Regions from separate parts of the Arthrobacter sp. Y3224055 genome, predicted to be linked through region 2. Evidence: riboswitches for the same ligand, from Rfam matches in the RefSeq annotation. Region 2 holds a riboswitch; the other holds the start of a gene.
What was found. Region 2 has a riboswitch for glycine ahead of gcvH (glycine cleavage system protein GcvH). Riboswitches for the same ligand answer to the same signal wherever they lie in the genome.
Positions count from the first base shown of each region.

Region 1: linked by a shared signal. The riboswitch ahead of gcvP (aminomethyl-transferring glycine dehydrogenase) and the one ahead of gcvH (glycine cleavage system protein GcvH) in region 2 are both predicted to bind glycine.

Region 1 is NZ_JBNHGB010000001.1:585,742-597,826, reverse strand. It holds gene AC5RTY_RS02870 (baeRF2 domain-containing protein) at 1-675, shown strand, start outside; gene AC5RTY_RS02865 (glycogen debranching N-terminal domain-containing protein) at 718-2,607, opposite strand; gene AC5RTY_RS02860 (hypothetical protein) at 2,676-2,909, opposite strand; gene AC5RTY_RS02855 (GntR family transcriptional regulator) at 3,060-3,704, shown strand; gene AC5RTY_RS02850 (MFS transporter) at 3,802-5,316, shown strand; gene AC5RTY_RS02845 (S66 family peptidase) at 5,343-6,392, shown strand; gene AC5RTY_RS02840 (mycothiol transferase) at 6,524-7,036, shown strand; glycine riboswitch at 7,162-7,261, shown strand; gene gcvP (aminomethyl-transferring glycine dehydrogenase) at 7,433-10,312, shown strand; gene gcvT (glycine cleavage system aminomethyltransferase GcvT) at 10,328-11,479, shown strand; gene AC5RTY_RS02825 (L-serine ammonia-lyase) at 11,567-12,085, shown strand, end outside.
Region 2 is NZ_JBNHGB010000001.1:889,698-901,782, reverse strand. It holds gene AC5RTY_RS04350 (YoaK family protein) at 1-200, opposite strand, end outside; gene AC5RTY_RS04345 (gamma-glutamyltransferase) at 197-1,723, opposite strand; gene AC5RTY_RS04340 (FadR/GntR family transcriptional regulator) at 1,901-2,614, shown strand; gene AC5RTY_RS04335 (L-serine ammonia-lyase) at 2,664-4,079, opposite strand; gene glyA (serine hydroxymethyltransferase) at 4,089-5,402, opposite strand; gene gcvH (glycine cleavage system protein GcvH) at 5,411-5,797, opposite strand; glycine riboswitch at 6,243-6,344, opposite strand; gene AC5RTY_RS04320 (peptidoglycan-binding protein) at 6,784-7,560, shown strand; gene AC5RTY_RS04315 (hypothetical protein) at 7,568-10,033, shown strand; gene AC5RTY_RS04310 (amino acid permease) at 10,143-11,720, opposite strand; gene AC5RTY_RS04305 (SGNH/GDSL hydrolase family protein) at 11,978-12,085, opposite strand, start outside.

The sequences.
Region 1 (12,085 bases), 300 kb from region 2:
GAGAACCTGACCAAGGTTCCCGGCGGCGGCTGGTCCCAGGGCCGCTATCAGCACCGCACCGAGGAAATCTGGCGCAAGAATGCCGATGAAATCGCCGCCGAGATCGACCGCGTGGTGCAGGCCAGCAAGGCGCGGCTGCTGATTGTGGCCGGCGATATACGGGCCCGGGAACTGGTGGTCGACCAGCTTTCCGAAGCCAGCCGGGCGATCGAAGTCACCATCGAGTCGCACACCCGCACAGGCGGCGCGGACAAGGACGCGCTCCGTGCCGAAATAGCCGCCCGGGTGGCCCATGTGTGGACGGAACAGCGCAAAGCCATCCTCGACCGCCTGGCCAACCAAACCGGGCAGGCCCATCCGGAGTGGACGGCGGGTTTGGGCGAGTGCGTCCGGGCTCTGCAGCAGGCGCAGGTCGGCACGCTGCTCATGAACGACGACGCCCTCGCCGATCACAACGTGCATGCCCTGACGGCCGAACCGTGGATCGCTACGGCGGGGGAGCAAGCCGTCAATGGCGACCTGCTGGCCAAGGTGCCTGCCCCGGCGGCGCTGGTCCGGGCAGCGGCGCTGACCGACGCGCGGGTGACCATGGTCCCCGAAGGAGCCCTGCCGGGAGGCAAGAGCATAGCGGCGCTGCTGCGCTGGCCCACCGGCCCCGACGTGCCGCGCGGCTAAGGTCCGGCCAGCGGGCGAGGGGGCCAGCGGGCAGCCGGGCGGCTAGACGGCCGAGGCGCTGAATCCGCCCAGTGCCAGCGCCACGGGCACCGCGGCGGCGGCTGCCCCGGCGTGCGGCCGGCAGGCGGACGGATACGGCAGCGCCGGCCGGACCTCGACCGCGGCCTGCCCGCTGAAGAGTTCCGGCAACCGGTAGCCGAATCCCTCGGCCGCGTCGAGCAGTCCTGCCGCCAGCTGTGCGGCCTGTTCCTGGAAGCCGGTGCGCAGCAGCCCCATCACAATCCACGCGGTCTCCTGCGTCCAGACCGCCCCCGAGCGGCGGCGGGTGGGCCAGAACCCGGGGTTCGCCGTCGACAGGGTGCGGACGCCGTAGCCGGAGAACAAGGTCCGGTCCATCAGCCGCGCGGCCACCGTCCGGGTCTCCTCGGGGTTCAGCAGCCCCGTGCCCAGCAGGTGTCCCATGCCGGACCCGACGCCGTCCACCCCCTGCTTCCGTTCGTCGAGTGCCATCGCCGGGTACGGTCCGGCGTCGTCGGCGCACCAGAACCGGCTGCGGAAGTTCTCCGCCAGCCGCGACGCGTAGTCGCGCCACTCGGCGCCGGCGTTCATTTCGCCGAAGTAGTCGAGCAGCACGGCCGCGGCACGGGCCGCCTCATAGGCGTAGGCTTGGAGTTCGGCCGAGGCGACCGTTCCGGTGGCCGGCCTGCCGTCCAGATAGTGGTAGGCGGCCCGCGTGTCGCCGGACCCCTGGTGTCCCGGACCCTGCCGGGCGGGAACCGGCGTCTCCAGGAAGCCGTCGCCGTCGGGGTCGCCGTCGATGCGCAGCCAGTCCAGCGCGGCCTCCAAATGGGGCAGCAGGTCCCGGACGGCATCCTCCGGCATCCCCGAGTGCCAGGCGTCGTGCAGCAGCACGATCCACAGCAGCGTGGCGTCGGGCGACCCGTACAGGACCGGGGGCAGTTGCCGGACCACGGCGTCCGCGGGCATCGACAGGCGGCGCTGCCGCACCTCCTGGACCATCAGGCCGGGCTGTTCGCCCGATTCCGCCGACTCGGCCGTGCCCTGCCAAGCTGCCACTGCCCGCAGCGTCCCTTCCGCTACCGCGGCGTCGACCGGCAGCAGCAGCCTGGCGGCGACCAGCGCCTCCCGGCCGTACAGCGTCAGGAACCATGGGGCCCCCGCGGCCAGGAAGACGTCGCCGGGGGCTTGGCGCCCGGCCATCCGCAGGCTGTTAAGGTCGGTCATGGAGCGGCTCATCAGTCGTTGGAGCCGGGGATCCCCGGCCAGCGACGGCGTGCGCAGCGGGGGCGCGGCCGCGCCGGTCAGGGGAGCCTCGGCGTCGTCAAGCTCCAGGCTCCAGGACAGGACGACGACGGCGCCCGGCTTGAGCAGTTCCGTCCACTCCAGCCGGACCAAGCTGCCGTCGAAACTGACCCGGGCGCCTTCGGCCGTCAGCGCGGCGCGTGTCTTGTCCCGCCAGCTCCAGATGGCGCCGCCGGGGGCCACCGAGCCGGCCTCGCCCGCGGCCCCGGCCCGCACCTGCTCCAAGGGAATGGCATCGGCCACCAGGTCGACGCGGACCTGGAGTTCCAACTCGTCCTCGAGGGCCGACGTGAACGTCAGCGCCTCGGCCAGTCGGCCGCCTTCTGCCGCCCGCGAGCGGTTCAGGGTGACCAGCGGATCGGCCCCGTCCTCGGCGGTCCGGATGAAGGAGAAGAAGTCGGCGCGCCCGGCCGAGCGCGACTGGGTGGAAATCCACTCCGGTTCCTGCCCGTTCACCGCCAGCAGGCACCGGGCCAGCACCCGGTCGTCCCCGCAGTAGACCCCTTGGGCACCGGTACCCCGGATCTGCCCGTGGGGCTCGCTCCAGGCTTGGACGGGTGCTGCAAATACTCCCGTGAGATCGTGCAGGTACGGCTGGCGGTAGACCATGGAATCATCTTGGCAGCATCGGCTGCGCGGGAACAATCTTCGGCAGGCCGGACACCGGCCGGATGGATTCAGGCGACGGTGCCGGAGGCGTCCCGCCCGCCGGGTGTCCAGGACAGGTGGATCAGGACCCCGTCCGTCGTCTCTTCGATCACCAAGCGCAGCTCGTCGCCGTAGAGCTCCCGGGGCCCGGAAGGGCCTTCGCTTTGCTGGACCAGATCGACCAACGCGGCCGCCATCGCCCGCCCCCAGTCTTGGTGGTTCTTGCTGTTGGCGGTTGCGGTGGCGGTATAGGTGGCGTTCATTCTGCGCACGTCCTGACTGCACGTTTAGAACCTGCCGCACGACGCTGTGCCGCAGGTCCCATCAGAGTAGCCAGCACCAGTGACCCCGATCTACCTTTTCGCGTACATTACTCGTATGTGACGTCGGTCATACGCGGCAGGGGGGTCATGATGAGGGGCAGCGGTCCCGGGGGAGCGGGCCGCGACGAAGCGGTCCGCAGGCTGCGGGAGGACATCCTGGCGGGCGGTTTGGAGCCGGGCTCCAGGGTGACCGTTGCCGGGATCGCCGGCCGCATCGGTGCGGAGGAAGCCTTGGTGCGCGACGCCGTCGGCGATCTCACGCAAGAAGGCCTGATCGAGGCCACCGGGCACGAACACCGGATCGCCAATCCCGGTCCCCAGCAGGCCATCCAACTCCTGGATGTGATGGGCGTGGTGCTGGTAGCGCTGTTCGAGCGGGCAGCCCCGCGGCTGTCGCCTCAGGAGATCGACACCATGGCCACGATGGCGGACGACCTTCGGGCGGCGACCGACCGGGAGGACATCCTGGGCGCCTACCGCGCCGCCGGCAGCCTGGTAACCGTCATCCTGGGGGCGGCGGATCACCAGGAACTGAGGGCCGTAAACATGCACATCCTCGACCGTTCGCTGGCCCGGTTGCACCTGTTCCAACACGCCCTCGCCTATCCTCTCTGGGCCGACGGCTGGCGCGAGACCGTGCAGTACCTCCAGCGGGGCCAGCATGAGGCGGCGGTGGAGCGGCTGCGCCAAACATTCTGGATCCTCGCCGAAGGGCTGGGCCAGGAGGGTTCCTAGCCCGCCTGCCGGGCAGCCGGGCCGCGACGGGATAAAGTGATTCCCGGCCGGTTTTGATCCCGGCCGCCCGCCCGGCCTTTCGACCCATGGACCACGCTTGCCCTCGCCCGCACAACTGACCGCCGACGCCCCACCGAGCCCGGATTCCCCACCGCCTCAGGGTGCCAGCCCCGCCCCGCGGCGGCCTGCCCCGCTTGCCGGCCGGCTGACCGTGCTCGTCGGCGTCCTGCTGCTGGCGCTCAGCCTGCGGCTGGCCGTCTCCGGCGTGTCGCCGGTGCTGGCGGATATTGCCGCGGATCTGCCGTTCGGCACGGCCTCCGCCGGTGTGCTGGGCATGCTGCCGACCGCCGCCTTCGCCGCTGCCGGGTTCGCAGTTCCGTTGCTGATGCGCCGGATCGGCATGGAAGCACTGCTGCTCGTGGCACTGGGCATGGCCGCCGTCGGCCAACTGGGCCGTGCGCTGGCCTCCGACGTGCCGGCGTTCCTGGTCCTGTCCGGCCTCACCATGGTTGGCTACGGGATCGGCAACATTTTGCTGCCGCCGCTAGTGAAGCGCTATTTCCCGGACCGGACCAGCCTCATCACCGCGCTTTACGTGACCTTGCTGGCGGCCAGTACGGCGCTCAGCCCGCTGCTTGCCGTGCCGCTTGAGCAGGCTGCCGGCTGGCGGTTCTCGATCGGAGTGTGGGCGGCCGTGAGCGCGGCCGCCCTCGTGCCGTGGCTGATGACCGCGTGGACGGAACATTGGCGCCGCCGCACCGCGCGCCTGGTGCTGCAGCCCTACCGGCCCGGCGGCCTGGACATCCTCCCGCCCGATGAGGGCAGCGCCCGGCAGCCGGCCGGTTCCGGGCCTGCCGTGAGTCTCGGTACGGGAGTCGGCCCCGGCGCTGCCGGCCCCAGGGCGGTGACCGTCCCCGGGCCTGCGGCCGGCCCCGCAGGAGCCGACGGGCCGCCCGCTGCGGAAGCCTCGGGGCCCGCAGCGGGAGCTGAGGCCGGTTCCGTCGGGACGACGTCGGTCCGCGTCTGGCGCTCGTCGGTCGCCTGGGGCCTGGCCCTGGTGTTCGCCGGGACCTTGTCGAACACGTTTGCCATGTTCACGTGGTTGCCGCCGTTGCTGGTGGACAGCGGGATGCTGCCCCCGACGGCGGGCACCATGCTGGCCTACTACGCCATCCTGGGCCTGCCCACCAGTCTGTTGGTGCCGCTGATCGCGGGGCGGCTGCGCAATCCCCTGGGCCTGGGCCTGCTGTTCATCGGCTTTTACACGGCCGGATACGCCGGGCTGCTGCTGTCACCCTCGTTCGGCACCTGGTTGTGGATCACCCTGGCGGGGCTCGGCCAGGGCACCTTTGCGCTGGGCCTGCTGCTGGTGAACCTCAGGACCCGCACCACGGCCGGCGCGGGGCTACTCTCCGGGTTCGCGCAAGGCATCGGCTACACGGTCGCCTGCGCCGGCCCGCTGATGTTCGGGCTGCTGCGCGAGGCCAGCGGCGGCTGGGGTGCTTCCTTCGGCCTGCTGGGCGGTGCCTTGCTCATCCTGGCGGTGGGCCTGGTCATCGTGGGCCGGCCCCGCTATCTGGAGGATTCGGCTGGGATGGATAGCGGCCGCTGAGGCACAGCCCGTGGTTGGATGGGGAAATGCCGAGCCATGCCCTTGTGTCCCCACCCAAGCTTGAGCCCGGTGACCGGGTCGCGATTCTCTCCCCGTCCTTTGCTGCCCCCGGGTTCGCGCCGGATGTCCACGAGCAGGCGATGCGTCGACTCAGCGCCGAAACGGGACTGGTCCCTGTGGAATACCCGACGACCCGGAAGCTTGGCGCTTCCGCCGCGGAACGCGCCGCGGATCTGCACGCCGCTTTGTCCGACCCGGCCATCCGGGCCATCCTCGCGACCATCGGCGGCGACGACCAGGTAGCTCTCATTCCCCATCTGGACGCCGGTCTCGCCGCCGGGAACCCCAAGATCTTCATGGGCTACAGCGACAACACGAACCTCTTGAACTGGCTGTGGTCGGTCGGGATAGCAGGCTACTACGGGGGCTCGACCCAGGTGCACCTCGGAGCCGGGCCGCACATTGACGACCAGCACCTCGCGTCGCTGAAGGCAGCGCTCTTGACGGGCGGTGCGCTGGAGATTGTTGACCCAGGCGAGTCCGAGGACTTCGGGCCGGACTGGTTGACGCCACAAGCCCTTGTCGACTTCGGTGAACGGGAACCCACGCAGCCGTGGACGTGGGCGGGGCCCGAGCGGGAAGCGACCGGCCGCACCTGGGGCGGGTGCCTGGAAGTCATCGATCAGCTGGCCATGGCCGGTCGGCTGCCGCCCCTGGGAGCCCTCGAGGGGTCGATCCTGATTGTTGAAACCAGTGAGGAGTTGCCTCCGGCAGCGTGGGTCAAGAGATGGGTCCGGGCATTGGGGGAACGGGGCGTCCTCTCGGCGGTGGAAGGAGTGATCGTCGCCCGGCCGCCGGTGAGCAGTCACGGTACCGTCCCGCCAGCGGAGGAGCGTGACCGGCTCCGCGTCGCGCAACGCGATGCAGTCCTCGCCGAGATGAAACGCTACAACGACCACGCCGTCGTCTGCATCGGAGTCCCGTTCGGCCATACCCGTCCGCAATGGATCGTGCCCTACGGCGGGACAATGCGGCTCAATGGCCGGGATCGAACCATCACGGCCGATTACAGTTGACCGCGGTGGCAGGCGGTCCGGGCGACGGATGCGCGGCTGCGTGACCGTCCCCGCGCCTGCAGGCAGGCACGCATTCCTCGCCGCGGCCCCGCCCGGTAAGCTGGCGCCACAGTCGACCCGCGGGAGGCGCCATGAAGTTCAACGACCTGCTCGCAGATGCCTACGGCAGGATCCAGGAGCGCGTCCACTCCGTGCTGGACGGGCTGGACGCCGGACAACTGGCCGCCCGGCCCGGCGGTGACAGCAACTCGATTGCCTGGCTTATCTGGCATCTGACGCGCATCCAGGACGACCATATTGCCGATGTCGCCGGCACGGACCAGTACTGGCTGACCGGCTGGGCGGAGCGGTTCGACCTGCCGCTGCCCCGGAAGGACCATGGCTACGGCCACACGTCGCAGCAGGTGGCGGCCGTCCGGGTCGAATCGGCCGACCTGCTGCGCGGCTACTACGACGACGTCCATGCCGGCACCCTGGAGTATCTGGCCGGACTGAGCGAGGATGACCTGGACCGGATCGTGGACACCCGGTGGGACCCGCACGTCAGCCTGGGGGTGCGGCTGGTCAGCGTCCTGGACGACTGCCTGGAGCACGTCGGACAGGCCGCCTACGTGAAGGGCATGCTCTCGCGCACCGATGCCTAGCGGCGGCCACGCGGGTTCCGGCGCCCCCGCGGCGGCCGCAAGCCGCGCCGTCGGGCGTTGCCGCCTTGTTGCGCGCCAGCCGCTGGACTACCATTCAAGGAGTCAGTACAACTGCATACAGCCTTCGACATGCGGCGGGAGAGTCCTGCTGGGTACCAGTCAGCAGGCGCCGTAGGAGCAATACCTCCCCAGGAATCTCTCAGGCCCCTGTACCGCCGCGAAGAGGCAACTCTGGAAAGCAGCCGGACCGTTCAGGACCGGCTCACCGACGGTGCAAGCAGGAGGCGGCCCCTTGGGCCACAGCCTGCGGAATCTCTCAGGTTCAGTCACAGAGTGGGGAGGAACCCTTCACTACCGGCATGGTCAGCCCAGCCGGGGATAACTGGAGTTCCTCACATGACGGCTAAGTCCACCAGCGCTACCCGGCCCGGCAGCGCCTCCTTCACCGACCGACACATCGGTCCGCGCCGGAACGACGCGGAAACCATGCTCAAGCAGTTGGGCTACGGCAGCATCGACGAGCTGGTGGACGCGGCCGTGCCCGCCGACATCCGCCAGCAGGAACCGCTGGCGCTGCCCGCCGCCCGCAGCGAGTCCCAGGTCCTGGGGGACCTGCGCGCCCTCGCCGCGAAGAACGTGACGGCCGTGCAGATGATCGGCCAGGGCTACTACGACACCATCACGCCGCCGGTGATCCGCCGCAACGTGGTGGAAGACCCGGCCTGGTACACCGCCTACACCCCGTACCAGCCGGAAATTTCGCAGGGCCGGCTGGAGGCGCTGCTGAACTTCCAGACCATGGTCCAGGACCTCACCGCGCTGCCGATCGCCAACGCCTCCCTGCTGGACGAAGCCACCGCAGTGGCCGAAGCCGTGCTGTTGATGCGCCGGTCCAACAAGTCCAAGTCCGCCGGCAAGACCGTGCTGGACGCGGACCTGCTGCCGCAGACCATCGCCGTCGTCAAGGGCCGGGCCGAGGCGCTGGACTTCGACGTAGAGGTTGCCGACCTCTCCGCCGGCCTGCCGGACGGCGACATCTCGGGCATCGTGCTGCAGCAGCCGGGAGCCTCCGGCCGGGTGTTTGACCAGGCTCCGGTCATCGCGCAGGCCAAGGAGCGCGGCGCCTTGGTCACCGTGGCCGCCGACCTGCTGGCGCTGACCCTGATCACGCCGCCGGGCGAGCAGGGCGCGGACATCGCCGTCGGCAACACCCAGCGTTTTGGCGTGCCGCTCTTCTTCGGCGGCCCGCACGCCGCCTACATGGCCGTCCGCAAGGGGCTGGAGCGTTCCTTGCCCGGCCGCCTGGTGGGGGTCTCGAAGGACGACGCCGGCCGCCCCGCCTACCGCCTGGCGCTGCAGACCCGCGAGCAGCACATCCGCCGCGAGAAGGCCACCTCCAACATCTGCACCGCGCAGGCACTGCTGGCCGTCGTGGCCAGCATGTACGCCGTCTACCACGGCCCCGAGGGCCTGAAGGCGATCGCGCAGCACGCCAATGAGGCCGCCCGCACGCTGGCAGGCGTGCTCACCGGCGCCGGGTACGCGCTGGCGGCAGACCGGTTCTTCGACACCCTCACAGTGAAGGCTCCGGGCAAGGCCGCCGAGATCGCCGCCGCCGCCGAGGCCAAAGGCGTGAACCTGCGCCGCATCGACGCCGACCACGTCGGCATTTCCGCCGATGAAACGACGACGGCGGAGCACCTCGCCCTGGTCGCGGAGGCCTTCGGCGTGGAGGACCCCGCCGGCAAGACCGCCGAAACGGCCGGGAACGCCGGCTTCGAGCTGCCGGACGAGCTGCTGCGCAGCTCCTCCTACCTGGACCATCCGGTGTTCCACAGCCATCGCTCCGAGACCCAGATGCTGCGCTACCTGCGCCGCCTGTCTGACCGAGACCTGGCCCTGGACCGGACCATGATCCCGCTGGGCTCGTGCACCATGAAGCTGAACGCGACGGCGGAAATGGAGGCGATGACCTGGCCGGAATTCGCGTCCATCCACCCGTTCGCCCCGGCCAGCCAGACCGCCGGCTGGCGCGAGCTGATCACCGATCTGGAGGAACGCCTCGCGGCGATCACCGGCTACGCCGGCGTCTCCATCCAGCCCAACGCCGGTTCGCAGGGCGAATACGCCGGCCTGCTCGCCATCCGCCGCTACCACCTGGCCAACGGCGACGACCAGCGCGACGTCTGCCTGATCCCCGCCTCCGCGCACGGCACCAACGCCGCCTCGGCCGTGCTGGCCGGCATGAAGGTTGTCGTGGTCGCCACGGCACCGGACGGCACCATCGACCACGCCGACCTGCGCGCGAAGATCGACCAGAACGCCGACTCGCTTTCGGCCATCATGATCACCTATCCGTCAACGCACGGCGTGTACGACGCCGACGTGCGCGACGTCTGCGAGGCGGTCCATGCCGCCGGCGGGCAGGTGTACATCGACGGGGCCAACCTCAACGCGCTGGTAGGACTCGCGCAGCCGGGCAAGTTCGGCGGCGACGTCTCCCACCTGAACCTGCACAAGACCTTCTGCATCCCGCACGGAGGCGGCGGCCCCGGCGTCGGGCCGGTAGCGGTGGCCGAACACCTGGTGCCGTTCCTGCCGGGCAACGCCGCGCTGGCCGAACACGAAGGCAAGGGCGTGCCCGTCTCGGCCAGCGAGTACGGCTCGGCCGGCGTGCTGCCGATCTCCTGGGCCTACGTGGCCATGATGGGGGCCGAGGGCCTGACCGAGGCAACGAAGAGCGCCCTGCTGGCCGCGAACTACGTCGCCGCCCGGCTGAACGAGCACTTCCCGGTGCTCTACACCGGCAACGACGGGCTGGTCGCGCACGAGTGCATCCTGGACCTGCGCGAACTCACCGCCAAGTCGGGGGTGACCGCCGAGGACGTGGCCAAGCGCCTGATCGACTACGGCTTCCACGCGCCCACCCTGTCCTTCCCCGTGGCCGGCACCCTGATGGTGGAGCCGACCGAGTCCGAGGACCTGACGGAGATTGAGCGGTTTATCGACGCGATGATCGCGATCAAGGGCGAAATCGACCAGGTGATCGCCGGCGACTTCCCGCTCGACGCCAGCCCGCTGCGCCTGGCCCCGCACACCGCCGCCGCCGTGGTCAGCTCCGACTGGGACCGGCCGTACACCCGGGAGCAGGCCGCCTTCCCGGTACCGGGCCTGCAAGTGGACAAATACTTCGCCCCGGTGGGACGGATCGACGGCGCCGGCGGCGACCGCAACCTGATCTGCAGCTGCCCGCCGCCCGAAGCCTTCGAGAACTAGAGAGGTCAGCACCGCATGACTACCGAGACCACCACCATGCCCCGCCACACCGCGCTCTACGAGGAACACGAGCGGCTGGGTGCCTCCTTCACCGACTTCGGCGGCTGGATGATGCCGCTGAAGTACAGCAGCGAACTGGCCGAGCACCGCGCCGTGCGCAACAGCGCCGGCCTGTTCGACCTCTCCCACATGGGCGAAGTCTGGGTCACCGGCCCGGAGGCCGGGAAGTTCCTGGACTACGCACTCGTCGGCAAGCTCTCCGCCGTCACCGAGGGCCGGGCCAAGTATTCGCTGATCTGCAACGCCGACGGCGGCATCATCGATGACCTGATCATCTACCGGCGTCCCGCCGACCAGCACGGGGACCGTTACCTGGTGGTGCCCAATGCCGGCAACGCCCCGACGGTTGCCGCGGAACTCGCCGCACGGGTCGAAGGTTTCGACGCCACGGTGGAGGACGCCACGGCCGAGACCTCGCTGGTGGCAGTGCAGGGACCGAAGTCCGTGGAAATCCTGCTCCAGCTGGTGCCCGCCAACCAGCATGGCACGGTGCGGGACATGAAGTACTACGCCGCCGACGAGGTGGACTTCACGGTGTCCGGGGCGCCGCTGAAGCTGCTGCTGGCCCGGACCGGGTACACCGGCGAGGACGGCTTCGAGATCTACGTCCCGAATACCAACGCGGCCGCGCTCTGGAACGCCCTGCTGGAAGCCGGACGGGGCGCCGACCTGCTGCCGGCCGGGCTGGCCTGCCGCGACTCGCTTCGGCTGGAGGCGGGCATGCCGCTGTACGGCAACGAGCTCACCCTCGAGACCAGCCCGTTCGACGCCGGCCTGGGCGGCGTGGTGGCGCTGAAGAAGGACGGCGACTTCGTGGGCCGCGGCGCCCTCGAGGCGCAGAAGGAGAAGGGCTCGGCCCGCAAGCTCGTGGGACTCAAGGGGCTTGGCCGGCGCGCCGGCCGCTCCCACTACCCGGTGCTGAAAGACGGCCGGACCATCGGCGAGGTCACCTCCGGCCAGCCCAGCCCCACCCTCGGCTATCCGGTGGCTCTGGCCTACGTGGACGCCGAGTATGCCGAACCCGGGACCAGGGTGGACATCGACCTGCGCGGCAAGCCCGAACCGTTCGAGGTTGTAGGGCTGCCGTTCTACCGGCGGGAGAAGTAGTCCACACCCGCTTTCAGGGTGCCGCCGTCCCCGCGGCCGCGGGGACGGCGCCGCCGCACCTCTCCACTCAAACAGGAAAGGGATGACATGGCCGTAGGCGTTTTCGACCTTTTCTCCGTAGGCATCGGTCCCTCCAGCTCGCACACGGTCGGCCCGATGCGGGCCGCCTCCGCGTTCGTGCGGGAGGTGGCCGACGCCGGCCTGCTCGACAGGGTTAACGGGCTGCGCGTGGACCTGTACGGCTCCCTCGCCGCCACCGGTCGCGGGCACGGGACGTTCACCGCCGTGCTGCTGGGGCTGGAGGGCTTCGAACCGGAGCACATCCTGCCCGACCAGGTGGAGGAGCGGCTGGCAGACATCGCCGCGTCCGGCCGGCTGCGGCTGGGGGCGGAACTGCCCGGCGCCGCCGCCCGGCTCCTGGACTACGGGGTGCAGGACATGGTGCTGCACCCGCTGACCGTGCTGCCCCGGCACACCAACGGCATGAGGTTCCAGGTGCTGGAATCGAGCGACGACGGCGAGGCACGGATCCTGCACGAAGCCACCTTCTTCTCCGTGGGCGGCGGCTTCATTGTCCGCGGCGGCGAGGAGGAAGCCGCCCGGGAG
Region 2 (12,085 bases):
TCGGCCCAGTCCCCGCTCAGTCCGATCCCCACCAGAATCAGGTTTCCGGTCATATTGGCACCGAAAATGCGGTCCAGTCCGAGGTAGGTCAGGGCATCCAGGAAGCCCGTGCCGAACGAGAGCACCGTCAAGAGGAGCGGATCGGGAAGCAGCCAGGCGCGCCGGGCACTCTTTGCCGGGCGCCTTTCCGTCAGCGTCATCCGAGCTGTCCGTAGCGTCCGGATCCGTCCGATCGGGGATCGCTGGCCGCCACCGGAGCGCCGGCGGAATCCACCGTGACCAGCTGCATGTGCCCCAGCCCGTCGGTGAAGTCCGGCTCCATGCGGGTCCGGCCGAGACTATCCGCCAAGTGCTCCCGCGTCCCGGCATCCACGGACTGCTCAATGACAGCAACATCGGCACCCTGGTCGTCCTGCACGATCATCCAGCGCGGGCCCAGCAGCGCAGACGCCGGCGATTCGCCCGCCCACTGCCTCAGCAACACCTGGGCGTGGATCTGCGGCTGCGCTTTGCCGCCCATGGTCGACTGGATGTAGCGGATGCGTTGCTGCTCGTCGGTCACCATGACCGGCATCAGCGTGTGCGGCGGCATGGCTCCGCCCCGGAAGGCGTTCGGCTGCGAGTCGTTCAGCGAGAACATAGAGCCCCGGCACTGCAGGATGACGCCGGTAGCCGGATCCATCAGGTACGAGCCGAAGGCCGAGTACAGGCTCTGGATCCAGGACACGCTCAACCCCGTGCTGTCCACGCACGAAATTCCGACCGTGTCTCCGTCGGCCCGGGCCGAGGCGAGTGCGGGAGTTCCGGATGACGGAAGGTCCTCCAGGCCGTAATCGCGGTAGAAGTACGGTTCGGAGTCTTCGCTGAGGATGTTGTCCCGGAGGTGGTTGCAGATCCGGGCATTGACCTGCATGGCCTCGACGACATCCGGCGAGGTCACCGCGTGGCCCGTGGCCGCGGACAGGTTCTCCAGCAGCCGGATCAGTGCGAAGCCCTGGGTGGGCGGCGGGCTGGTGTACACGGTGTGGCTTTCGCCGCGGTGTGACAGCGGCGCGGCGGTGACCGGGACGACCGATGCGAAGTCGTCGGCACTGAATTCGGCGCGGTGGCCCTGCATGAACGAGAGCAGTGACTCGCCCGTCGTGCCCCGATAGAACTCCTGAAACCCCTCCGAACCCATGCGGCGCAGCGTTTCCGCCAGCGCCGGGTTCGACACGCGCTTGCCCGGCTCAAACGAGGAACCAAACAACGCGGAGACCAGGTCGGCACTTATTCCGCCGGCAGCTGCTGCTTTGACCGCTGCCATCGTCACCGACCGGGACAGCTGATAGCCGCCGGCGAGTTCCGCCGCCTTTTCGAGAAGGGTCGAGGGCGCCAGCCGTCCGTACCGCTCATGCAGGTGCTGCCAGCCGGCGGGGGCTCCGGGAACCGTGAGGGTCGCCGGTCCCCGGGCAGGCATCTTCTCGCCAAACCGATCCCTCATGTCCGCCAGGCGGCCGGCACCGGGGGCTCGGCCTACGGCAAGCACGCACTCGGGCTTTGCATCGGGTTCCTTCACCAGCGCCACCAGATCGCCGCCGATGGAACAGTTGTGTGGGTAGACGACGGACAGGACGGCGGCCGCGGCGATCGCCGCGTCGACGGCGCTTCCGCCTGACTGAAGAACGGCCCACCCCGCCTCCGTGGCCAGGTGGTGCGGCGTTGAGATTGCTGCTTGATTCATTGCTGGGGCTTCCTCTGCTAGTTCACAGAACCGGTAGGGTGGTTGGACCACTTTGGGTAGCATAGTGAGGTGAGTCACTAAACCACAAGGTGTGGCACCGGGAAATACACTTTTAATTGCCGGAACTTTTGCGGTCAGGGGGAAACCCGCTCACCGGTACCCACAGAGAGGACGAATATGCGGAGCCTGAGGCAGGAGCCCTTATTGGTATTCAGCGATCGCGTAGACGTCCTCGCCGAGGCAATTCGGACCCGGATTGAGGACGGTACCCTGAGCCCCGGAGCTAAACTTCCGAGCGAACGGGAAATTGCCGAGAATTACCGCTTGTCCAGAAATACGGTGCGGGAAGCCCTGCGCGAGCTCGAGGCTGTCGGCCTGCTGTACCGCCGCCCCGGCAGCGGCACCTACGTAGCCGACGAACCGCTTTTGGCCTTCGGCTCCTCGTCGCTGACCGGTAGCACCGGTGCCGGAGACCCGATGAATCACGTCATGGACCTCCGCCTTGTCATCGAACCGGGGATCGCCAAGCGGGCGGCCATCAGGGCACGGGGCCAGGTGTCCAAATTGCGGTCGATCCTCGATGCCGCCACCAAAGAGGCGGCCCGCCCCCAGCCCTCGAACGCCGAGCTGAGAAAACTCGACTTGGATTTCCACGCGGAACTGGCGCGGCTCTCCTTGAATCCACTGCTGACCGAATTGTTGGCGATGTCCAATGACCTGATGGCACCCTCGCGTGCCGACGAATTCCTGACGTTGGAACGCGTCCGGAGCTCTGTGATGTGGCACGGCCGCATTTTTGAGGCTGTTTTGGCGCGCGACGGAGACGGGGCCTTTAATGCCATGGAGGAGCACCTGATCGACATCAAGGGCCATACCGAAAAGGGACAGTGAATACCGGGCAAGACCGCCGCCCGTGGATTGTCGCCGGATCGGGATGCGCCTAGCATTCGACGACGTTGACGGCCAGGCCTCCCATCGCGGTTTCCTTGTACTTGGAGCTCATGTCCTTGCCGGTTTCGCGCATGGTGATGATGACTTCGTCCAGCGAGACGCGGTGCGTCCCGTCGCCCCAGAGCGCCATCTTCGCCGCGTTCACGGCCTTGGCGGCGCCGATGGCGTTGCGTTCGATGCAGGGGATCTGCACCAGGCCGCCGATCGGGTCGCAGGTCAGCCCCAGGTTGTGCTCCATGGCGATCTCGGCGGCGTTTTCCACCTGCGCGGGGCTGCCGCCCATCACCTCGGCCAGTCCCGCTGCAGCCATCGAGGACGCGGAACCCACCTCGCCCTGGCAGCCGACCTCGGCGCCGGAGATGGAGGCCTGCTCTTTGTAGAGGACCCCGACGGCGGCGGCAGCCAGCAGGAACTTGACAATGACGTCTTCCTTGTCCGCCTGCGTCGCCTTGTCCATGCCCGGCGCGTAGTGGGTGGCGTAGAACATGACCGCGGGGATGATGCCGGCCGCGCCGTTGGTCGGTGCGGTGACGACGCGGCCGCCCGAGGCGTTCTCCTCGTTCACGGCCAGGGCCACCAGGTTGACCCATTCCTGCCAGTATTTGTGGTCCCGGTCCTTGTCTTCCTTGAGCAGCCGCTCATGCCAGTCGGGGGCACGGCGCCGGACGTTCAGCCCGCCGGGCAGAACACCTTCGCGCTTGATGGCGGAGTCCTTGCATTCCTCCATCACCTGCCAGATGTGGAGCAGGCCTGCGCGGATGTCCGCCTCGGAGCGCGAGGCCTTCTCGTTGAGCATCATGATGTCGCTGATGCCAAGGCCGGTGTTGCGGCAGTGTTCGAGCAGTTCCGCCGCCGTCCGGAAGGGGTAGGGGAGCTCGTCCTTGCTGGCATCCAGGTCTTGGGCTGCCGCACCTTCCTCGCCGTCGCGGACCACGAAGCCGCCGCCCACGGAAAAGAACGTGGCCTCGTGAAGGACCGTGCCGGCGTCGTCGGTCACCTGGAATTTCATCCCGTTAGTGTGCCGGGGCAGCACGGTAAGCGGGTGCTGCACCATGTCCTCGACCCGGTAGTCCAGAACCCGTCCGGCCGAGCCCTCGACCCGCGCGCACAACTGCAGCTCGCCGGTCGAGGCCATCTCCGCCAGCCGGGTTTCGACGTCGTCCGGCAGGATCTGCTCGGGTTGAAAGCCTTCCAGCCCGAGCATCACCGCCGTGAACGTTCCGTGGCCGCGGCCGGTGGCCGCGAGGGACCCGTACAGGTCCACCCGCAGGCCGGCGACCCGATCCAGCACGCCGGTTGACACCAGTTCCCCGGCAAAGACCGCGGCCGCCCGCATCGGGCCGACGGTGTGCGAACTGGAGGGACCGATGCCCACGGTAAAGAGGTCGAAGACGCCTACGGCCATGATGGCTCCTCAGCGCCCTTCGGTGGGCGTGGAAACCGGTGCCAGGTCCGGGTAGAGCGGGTGCGCCTCGGCCAGTGCTTCCACCCGGGCCTTCAGGCCGGACAGGTCAGCGGCCGGCCCGGCGATGAGGGCCTCGGCGATGATGTCCGCGACCTGGCGGAACGCCTCGTCGCCGAAGCCGCGGGTGGCCAGCGCCGGCGTGCCGATGCGCAGGCCGGAGGTGACCATGGGCGGCCGCGGGTCGAACGGCACCGCGTTGCGGTTCACCGTGATGTCGATGGCGGCCAGAAGGTCCTCGCCCTGCTGGCCGTCCAGCTCCGAATTGCGCAGGTCAACCAGGACCAGGTGCACGTCCGTGCCGCCGGTCAGCACCGTGATGCCCTTCTCCGCAACGTCCTGCTGCGACAGCCGCTCGGCCAGGATCCGTGCGCCCGCCAGCGTACGCTGCTGGCGGTCGGCGAATTCCTCGGAGGCGGCAACCTTGAACGCCACGGCCTTGCCCGCGATGACATGTTCGAGCGGCCCGCCCTGCTGGCCGGGGAACACCGCGGAATTGATCTTCTTGGCGATGTCCGCCTCGTTGGTCAGGATGATGCCGCCGCGCGGACCCGCCAGCGTCTTGTGCGTGGTGGACGTGACCACGTGGGCGTGCGGCACCGGGCTGGCGTGCAGGCCGGCGGCCACCAGGCCGGCGATGTGTGCCATGTCCACCATCAGGTACGCCCCGACGTCGTCGGCGATCCGGCGGAATTCCGCGAAGTCGAGCTCGCGCGGATAGGCGGACCAGCCGGCGATGATCAGCTGCGGCTGGTGCTCGTGCGCCAGCCGCTCCACCTCGGCCATGTCGACCCGGTGGTCCTCCTCGGAGACGCCATAGGCGGCCACGTTGTAGAGCCTGCCGGAGAAGTTGATCTTCATGCCGTGGGTCAGGTGTCCGCCGTGGGCCAGGTTCAGTCCCAGGATGGTGTCGCCGGGCTTGATCAGGGCGTGCATTACCGAGGCGTTGGCCTGCGCGCCGGAGTGCGGCTGGACGTTGGCGAAGCCGGCGCCGAACAGCTCCTTGACCCGGTCGATGGCCAGCTGCTCGATCACGTCGACGTGCTCGCAGCCGCCGTAGTACCGGCGCCCCGGGTAACCCTCGGCGTATTTGTTGGTTAGCACCGAGCCCTGGGCCTGCATGACGGCGACGGGGGTGTGGTTCTCGGAGGCGATCATTTCCAGCCCGGACTGTTGGCGGCGCAGCTCGTTGTCGATCTGGGCGGCAATTTCCGGATCGAGGACACCCAGGTCCGCGTTCAGGCTGGTGCTGGCGACCGCCGTCATTGCCGCGCTCACGCTACTTCACCACCGTTGGCGGAGGCGTACTCCTCGGCGGAGAGCAGCGGGCCCTCCTCCGACACCTGGACGGTGAACAGCCAGCCGGCACCGTAGGGGTCATCGTTGATCACGGCGGGGTCGGCCACGGCGTCGCCGTTGACTTCGATGACCTCACCGGTCACCGGGGAGTAGAGGTCCGAAACGGACTTGGTGGACTCGATTTCACCGCAGGTCTCGCCGGCCGTCACGACTGTACCGACCTCGGGGAGATCCACGTACACGATGTCGCCCAGCGCCTCGGTTGCCACGGCAGAAACGCCGATTTTGGACGGGCCGGAACCGTCGGCGGCCACCCACTCGTGCTCCGCGGAGTATCGTAGTGCGGCGTTGACTTTGCTCACTGTGATGCCTTTCTTAAACACGCTTTTTTGTTGAGGAGATGAGAGGAGGTCGCCTCGGCCCCTGTAGTGCACCCGTTTTGTTCGCCTTGACGCTTCGTGGGCGGAAGCACGTGCGGACGGCGATCATGGCTTCGATGAAGCTGTGGATGGCGGCCGGATCCCCGGACTCCTTGGCTCGAGGATCAGGGCGCCGGGCACCGGGGAACGACGGGGCGGGAATTAAGGTGGGGCCAGGGCCGGCAACCAAGTCTTTGAGCGATGGCTGCGGAGGACGCGCCGCTGCAGGTCAGAAGTCATGAGGAACTCCAAGATTGGGCCGGCGCGAGGGCTCGGCTGGGATTTGGGTTCCTCCCCGCTCTGTATTTGACCTGAGAGATTCCGCGGAGTGTGTTCCGCTTGCACCGTCGGTGAGCCAGGCTGCTGCCTGACTGCTTTCCAGAGTTGCCTAGCCGCGGCGGTACATGAGCCTGAGAGATTCCTGGGGAGGATTTGCTCCTACGGCGCCTGCCCGGATGGTGTGCGGAGAGGACTCTCCCGCCACGGTTCGAAAGGCATTCAGTTGTGGGTGATTCGCCTCACACCCTACACACAGTGCCGGTGGGATCCCAAATTCCCGCCGCCAAACATCGGGCCCCTTCGCCGCTCAAGGGTTGCGCCGGCCGCCAATTCAGGGCCCCGTCCCGCCGACCGTTACTCTCCGGTCCCGGCGGCCGCCACTCTCCGATCTCACCGGCCGCCGCTCTCCGGAAGTCCAGCCGGCAGTCACTCCCCGTCCCGGCACGTCCAGGGCCAGTCCGCCGCTGCGCCTGCGGCCGAAACGCTGGCGCCTACACAATAAATGGATTCATCAGTATGCTTTGCGTTGATGTCGCCGAGAGGAAGGCTGATGACCGAGGCGCCGGTACCGCCGGGCCGTTGACAAGAATCGACAGGTTTCGACAACGGGTTGGAACGAAAGGCGCTTTGCGCCGGAGACGGAGATTTTGATGAGCAACGACATGGGACGCACCCCGCTTTCGCCGGAGGAACTCGAATCCCAGTCCGGGACCGCGCTGCCGGACAAGGAAGTCGCGTCCATCCTGGATCTAAACGCCGATCTCGACCTGGCCATCGACGCGGCCGCGCCGATCGACCTGGCCGTCGCGGCCAACGCCAACGTGGCGGCCCCCATTGATGCCGCCGCCTCGGCCAACCTCCTCTCGTCCGGCTCCACGGCGCAGGCCCTGTCCGACCAGGGAGTCATCATCAATCAGGGCATCACCGCCGACGCGACCGCCGAGTCGACCCAGGACAGCACCATCGACCAGGGCAATGACACTGTGGGGGACGCCGGGGCAACGGCCGGTTCCGCTGGCGCGACGGGTGCCGCCGTCGGCGATTCCGGCCTTGCCCAGGAGGCCACCGGGCAGGAGGCAACTGCTCCGGCGCTGCTGCCCGACGGCACCCTGCCGGACGGGACCCTGCCGGACGGGACCCTGCCCGACACCGGATCCGTCACGGAAGGCCTCGGGTCGACCCTCGACGGAAACCTGCTCAACGTCAACGTCGATCTGGCCGCGGACGCCGATATTGCCGCCCCGATCAACGGCGCCGTGGCAGCCAACGCCAACGTTGCCGCGCCGATCGACGCCGCGGTGGCGGCGAATATCGGCTCGATCGACAGCAACGCCGTCGCGGTGGCGCAGCAAGACGCCATCATCAACCAGCAGATTGACGGCAGCGCCGAGGCCAGCGCCGGCCAGCAGTCCGATCTCGAACAATAGCCCCTGAATGAGCATCAGCCCGAGCCGGCCGCCGGCCACGAGTGACCCGCTGCCCGGCGGCCGGTCGGCTGCCCCTTTGATTGACGTCCCGGCGCTGGCCGACGGGGTGCAGCTCCTCGGACCGGCGCGGGGATCCGGCTACCGGGAGCCGCCCGCGCTGGTCCGGCGCGCGGACGGCCAGACGCTCCAGCTCACCCCGCTCCTGTATGCCATTCTGGAGGGCGTCGACGGCTCCCGGAGCCTCGACCAGATTGCCGAGCACGCCGGCGAGAAGTCCGGCAGGCTGATCACTGCCGGAAACGTGCAGACCCTGATCGACAAACAGCTGCTGCCGCTGGGCCTGCTGCGGCTCGCCGACGGCTCGCAGCCCGACGTCAAAAAGGCGAGCCCGCTGCTGGGCATGCGCTTCCGCTACACGGTCACGGATCCCGCGCTGACCCGGAAGCTGACGGCTCCGTTCGCCGTCCTGTTCCATCCGCTGATCGCCCTGCCCGTGACCCTGACCTTCCTGGCGGCGTGCTGGTGGGTGCTCATGGTCAAGGGCCTCGGCTCGGCAACCCATCAGGCCTTCGCCAACCCCGGGTTGCTGCTCCTGGTTTTCGCCATCACCATTCTTTCGGCCGGCTTCCACGAGTTCGGCCATGCGGCCGGGGCGCGCCGCGGCGGCGCAACGCCGGGAGCCATGGGCGTGGGCCTGTACCTGATCTGGCCGGCCTTCTACACCGATGTCACCGACTCCTACCGCCTGGGACGCGGTGGCCGGCTCCGCACGGACCTGGGCGGCCTGTACTTCAACGCCATCGTCGTGGTGGGCACGATAGGCGCCTGGTGGCTCACCGGTTTCGACGCGCTGCTGCTCGTGGTGGTGACCCAGATCCTGCAGATGGTGCGCCAACTGCTGCCCCTGGTCCGCTTCGACGGCTACCACATCCTCGCCGACGCCACCGGGGTTCCCGACCTGTTCCAACGGATCAAGCCCACCCTCCTGGGGCTGCTGCCCTGGCGGTGGTCCGACCCCGAACCCAAGCTGCTCAAGCCCTGGGCCAGGGCCGTCGTGACCGCCTGGGTCCTGATTACGGTGCCGCTGCTCCTGTTTTGCCTGGCCATGATGGTGGTCTCGCTTCCCCGGGTCCTGGGGACGGCCTGGGCCAGCATCATGGACCAACACAGGCTGCTGGCCGATGCCGGTTCGGACGGCGACGTCGCCGGCATGGCCGTGCGTGTCCTGGCGATCACCGCCGTCGCGCTTCCCGTTCTCGGGATTGCCTACATCCTGCTGCGCCTGGCCCGCCAGCTTGGCACGGCGGCCTGGGCGAAAACCCGTGGCCGGCCGCTCCGGCGGGTGACCGCCATGGCCGCCGCCGCAGCCGTTCTGGCCGGCCTGGCCTGGGCCTGGTGGCCCGACGACGGCGCCTACCGCCCGGTGCAGCCCTACGAACGCGGAACCCTGTTCGATGCGGCGGCTTCCTTCGCCCCGATGTCACCGCCAGGGCTGGCAGAAGGCGGCGCAGGACAAACGGTGGCGGCATGGCCCTCCGGCACCGACCTGCCCACGGCGGAGGAACCGCAACTGGCGATGGTCCTCGTTCCCCGCGAGCTGCAGGCCGGGCACCAGAAGACCGCTGCGGCGGACACCGCCGAGGATTTACAGAACGACGGCGGTTCCGGCACCACCGTTACTGAGGCCGGCGCCGGCACACCACCGGCCTGGGTCTTCCCGTTCGACCGGCCGCTGGCCCCCGAGGAGGATGGTAACCAGGCCCTGGCCGTGAACGTTGAGGACGGATCCGTGGTCTACGACGTCGCCTTCGCCCTGGTGTGGGCCGAAGACGGGCCGGTAGACGCCACGAACGAGGCCTACGCCTTCGCTTCCTGCCGGGGCTGCACCGCCGTCGCCGTCGGCTTCCAGGTTGTCCTGATCCTCGGCCAGGCCGACGTCGTCGTCCCCCAAAACCTTTCGGCGGCGGCCAACTACAACTGCGTCGAGTGCCTCACCTACGCCCTCGCCAGCCAGCTTGTCCTCACCCTCGACGGTCCGCTCAGCGACGCAGGCATGGAGAAACTGGCAACCCTGTGGGAAGAGATCGCGGCCTACGGCCGGTCGCTCGAAGACGTTCCCCTGGACGAGATCCAGGCCCGCCTGAACGACTACAAGGTGCGCATCCTCGGCATCATCGAACAGGACGCCGCCATCGGTGACGGCAGCGCCGACACAGGCACCGACGCGGCGTCCGAAACAGACGAGACCGCCGACACTGGCTTGTCTCCCGAGGCAACACCTCCGGCGGACACCGGCAGCGGATTGCCACCCGCCCCGGCAGAGGCACCCGCCGGTGAGCCCGAGCCCGGAACGGCGACGACATCCCCGGCACCGATGGCCACCGGCACGCCGCAACCCGAACCCGCCCCCGTGCAGGAACCTGCCCCCGCACCCACTCCCGCCGACGAGCCCGCTCCGGCGCCGAGCGGGTGACACCGGGCAGGTTGCCGCCATAACGTGGCGAGCGGCTACGGCCGGGGCCCCGCAGCGCTTGATTACCGCCGGTGCCCCGCTGCGCCTGGGTAGCCCCGGGGCAGCAGGGTCACCGGGTGGCGCCGGACGGTTCGTCCTCGAGGTCCTCCGGCGCCCGGAGGTCCATCTCAAGCAGCGGCACCATCTTGGACTTGGTGATGAAGCGGTGGGCCAGCCATAGGGCGATGAAGACCGGCAGCCCGATGTAGGAGGAAAGCACCTCCATGCCCCGTCCGGCAAGCACGGCCTCGTAGTTCTGTCCGGCGATCACCAGGACCAGCATGGCGAAGGCCAGCAGCGGGCCGACGGGGAACAGGGAAGCCTTGTACGGCAAGTCGCTGACCTTGTTGCCCTGCGCCAGAAAGCCGCGCCTGAAGCGGTAGTGGGAGATGGCGATTCCCGCCCACACGATGAAGCCGCACAGGCCGGACATGTTCAGCAGCCAGGAGTAGGCCGCGCCCTGACCGACGATCGCTGAGAGGAACCCGAAGAGTCCCACGGCCGCGGTGGCCAGGAGCGCCGGAATCGGCACGCCGCGCGCATTGGTACGTTGGAAGATTTTCGGGGCCTTGCCGTCATGGGCCATGGCGTAAAGCATGCGCGTGGAGGCATACAGTCCGGAGTTGCCCGCCGAGAGGATGGCGGTCAGGATCACCGCGTTCATCAGAGCCGCCGCGAAGGCAATCCCGGCGCGCGAGAAGACGAGCGTGAACGGGGATACTGCGACATCGGCCTCGCCGGAGGCCAGCAGACTCGGATCGGTGAACGGGATGAGGCAGCCGATGATGAAGATGGCGCCGATGTAGAAGAGCATGATGCGCCAGAAGACCGTGCGGATGGCCTTCGGCACTTCGCGGCGCGGGTTCTTGGCTTCGCCCGCGGCCACGCCCACCAGCTCGGTGCCCTGGAAGGAGAACCCGGCGATCATGAAGACCGAGATGATCGAGACCCAACCGCCGTGGAAAACTTCATCGCGGTTTTCCCAGTTGCTCAGGCCTGGGGAATTATCCCCGAGGATGCCGAAGATCATCAGCACGCCGGCGATCAGGAAGAGCACGACTGCGGCGACCTTGATCAGGGAGAGCCAGAACTCCGACTCCCCGAAGGACTTGGCGGAGAGGGCGTTGAGCCCGGTCAAGACGAGCAGAAAGATCCCGGCCCACACCCAGCCCGGGACTCCCGGGAACCAAAAGTCCATGATGATTCCGGCGGCGACCAGCTCAGCGGCCACCGTGATGGCCCAGTTGAACCAGTAGTTCCAGCCGATCGCGAACCCGAAGGACGGCGAGACAAAACGGGTGGCAAAGGTCTGGAAGGAGCCGGCGACCGGAATCTTGGCCGACATTTCGCCCAGCGACTGCATCAGCAGGAACACCATCAGTCCGACCAGCGCATAGGCGGCCAAGGCTCCGCCGGGACCCGCTTGGGAAATCGTGCCGCCCGAGGCCACGAACAGCCCCGTGCCGATCGCACCGCCGATGGCGATCATTTGCAGGTGGCGGCTGCTCAGCCCGCGCTTGAGTTCGTTGTCGGCCCTGCCGGAGGTGCGGCCCGCCCCTGACCCTGGAAAGGATCCGCGTCGTGTTTCTGCAGCTGGTGTGGGCGCCACAGCACTGTCGTCTGTATGCGTGGGGGAGCTGAGTCCCATTGTGCCTCCGGAAGGTAGCAGCGGTGGTTCAGCTTTCCGGGCGGGCCGCCGGAAAGGACGGTGATCAAGCTAACACGCGCAGAAAATGAGTCGTTAAGCAGGGCGGATGTTGCTGACAAGAACTTCAAAATCTTACGAGTACCGGCGTCCCCCGCACGAAAAGCAGCAGAGTTGCTAATCCGGTCGCGCTTTTGGGTAGATGTCTCTTGTTCATCTGGTAGGGGCCGTGCTGGATGCCCGGTGGCTGACATGCAGGTTCAGCGGCGTCCTTGGAAGGCTTGCCATGTCAGCTCGGCCAGTGCGGCCTGGCCGGCGGGGCCGGGGTGGAAATAGTCCAGTGTGCTGATCTCGTGGGCGGAGAACTT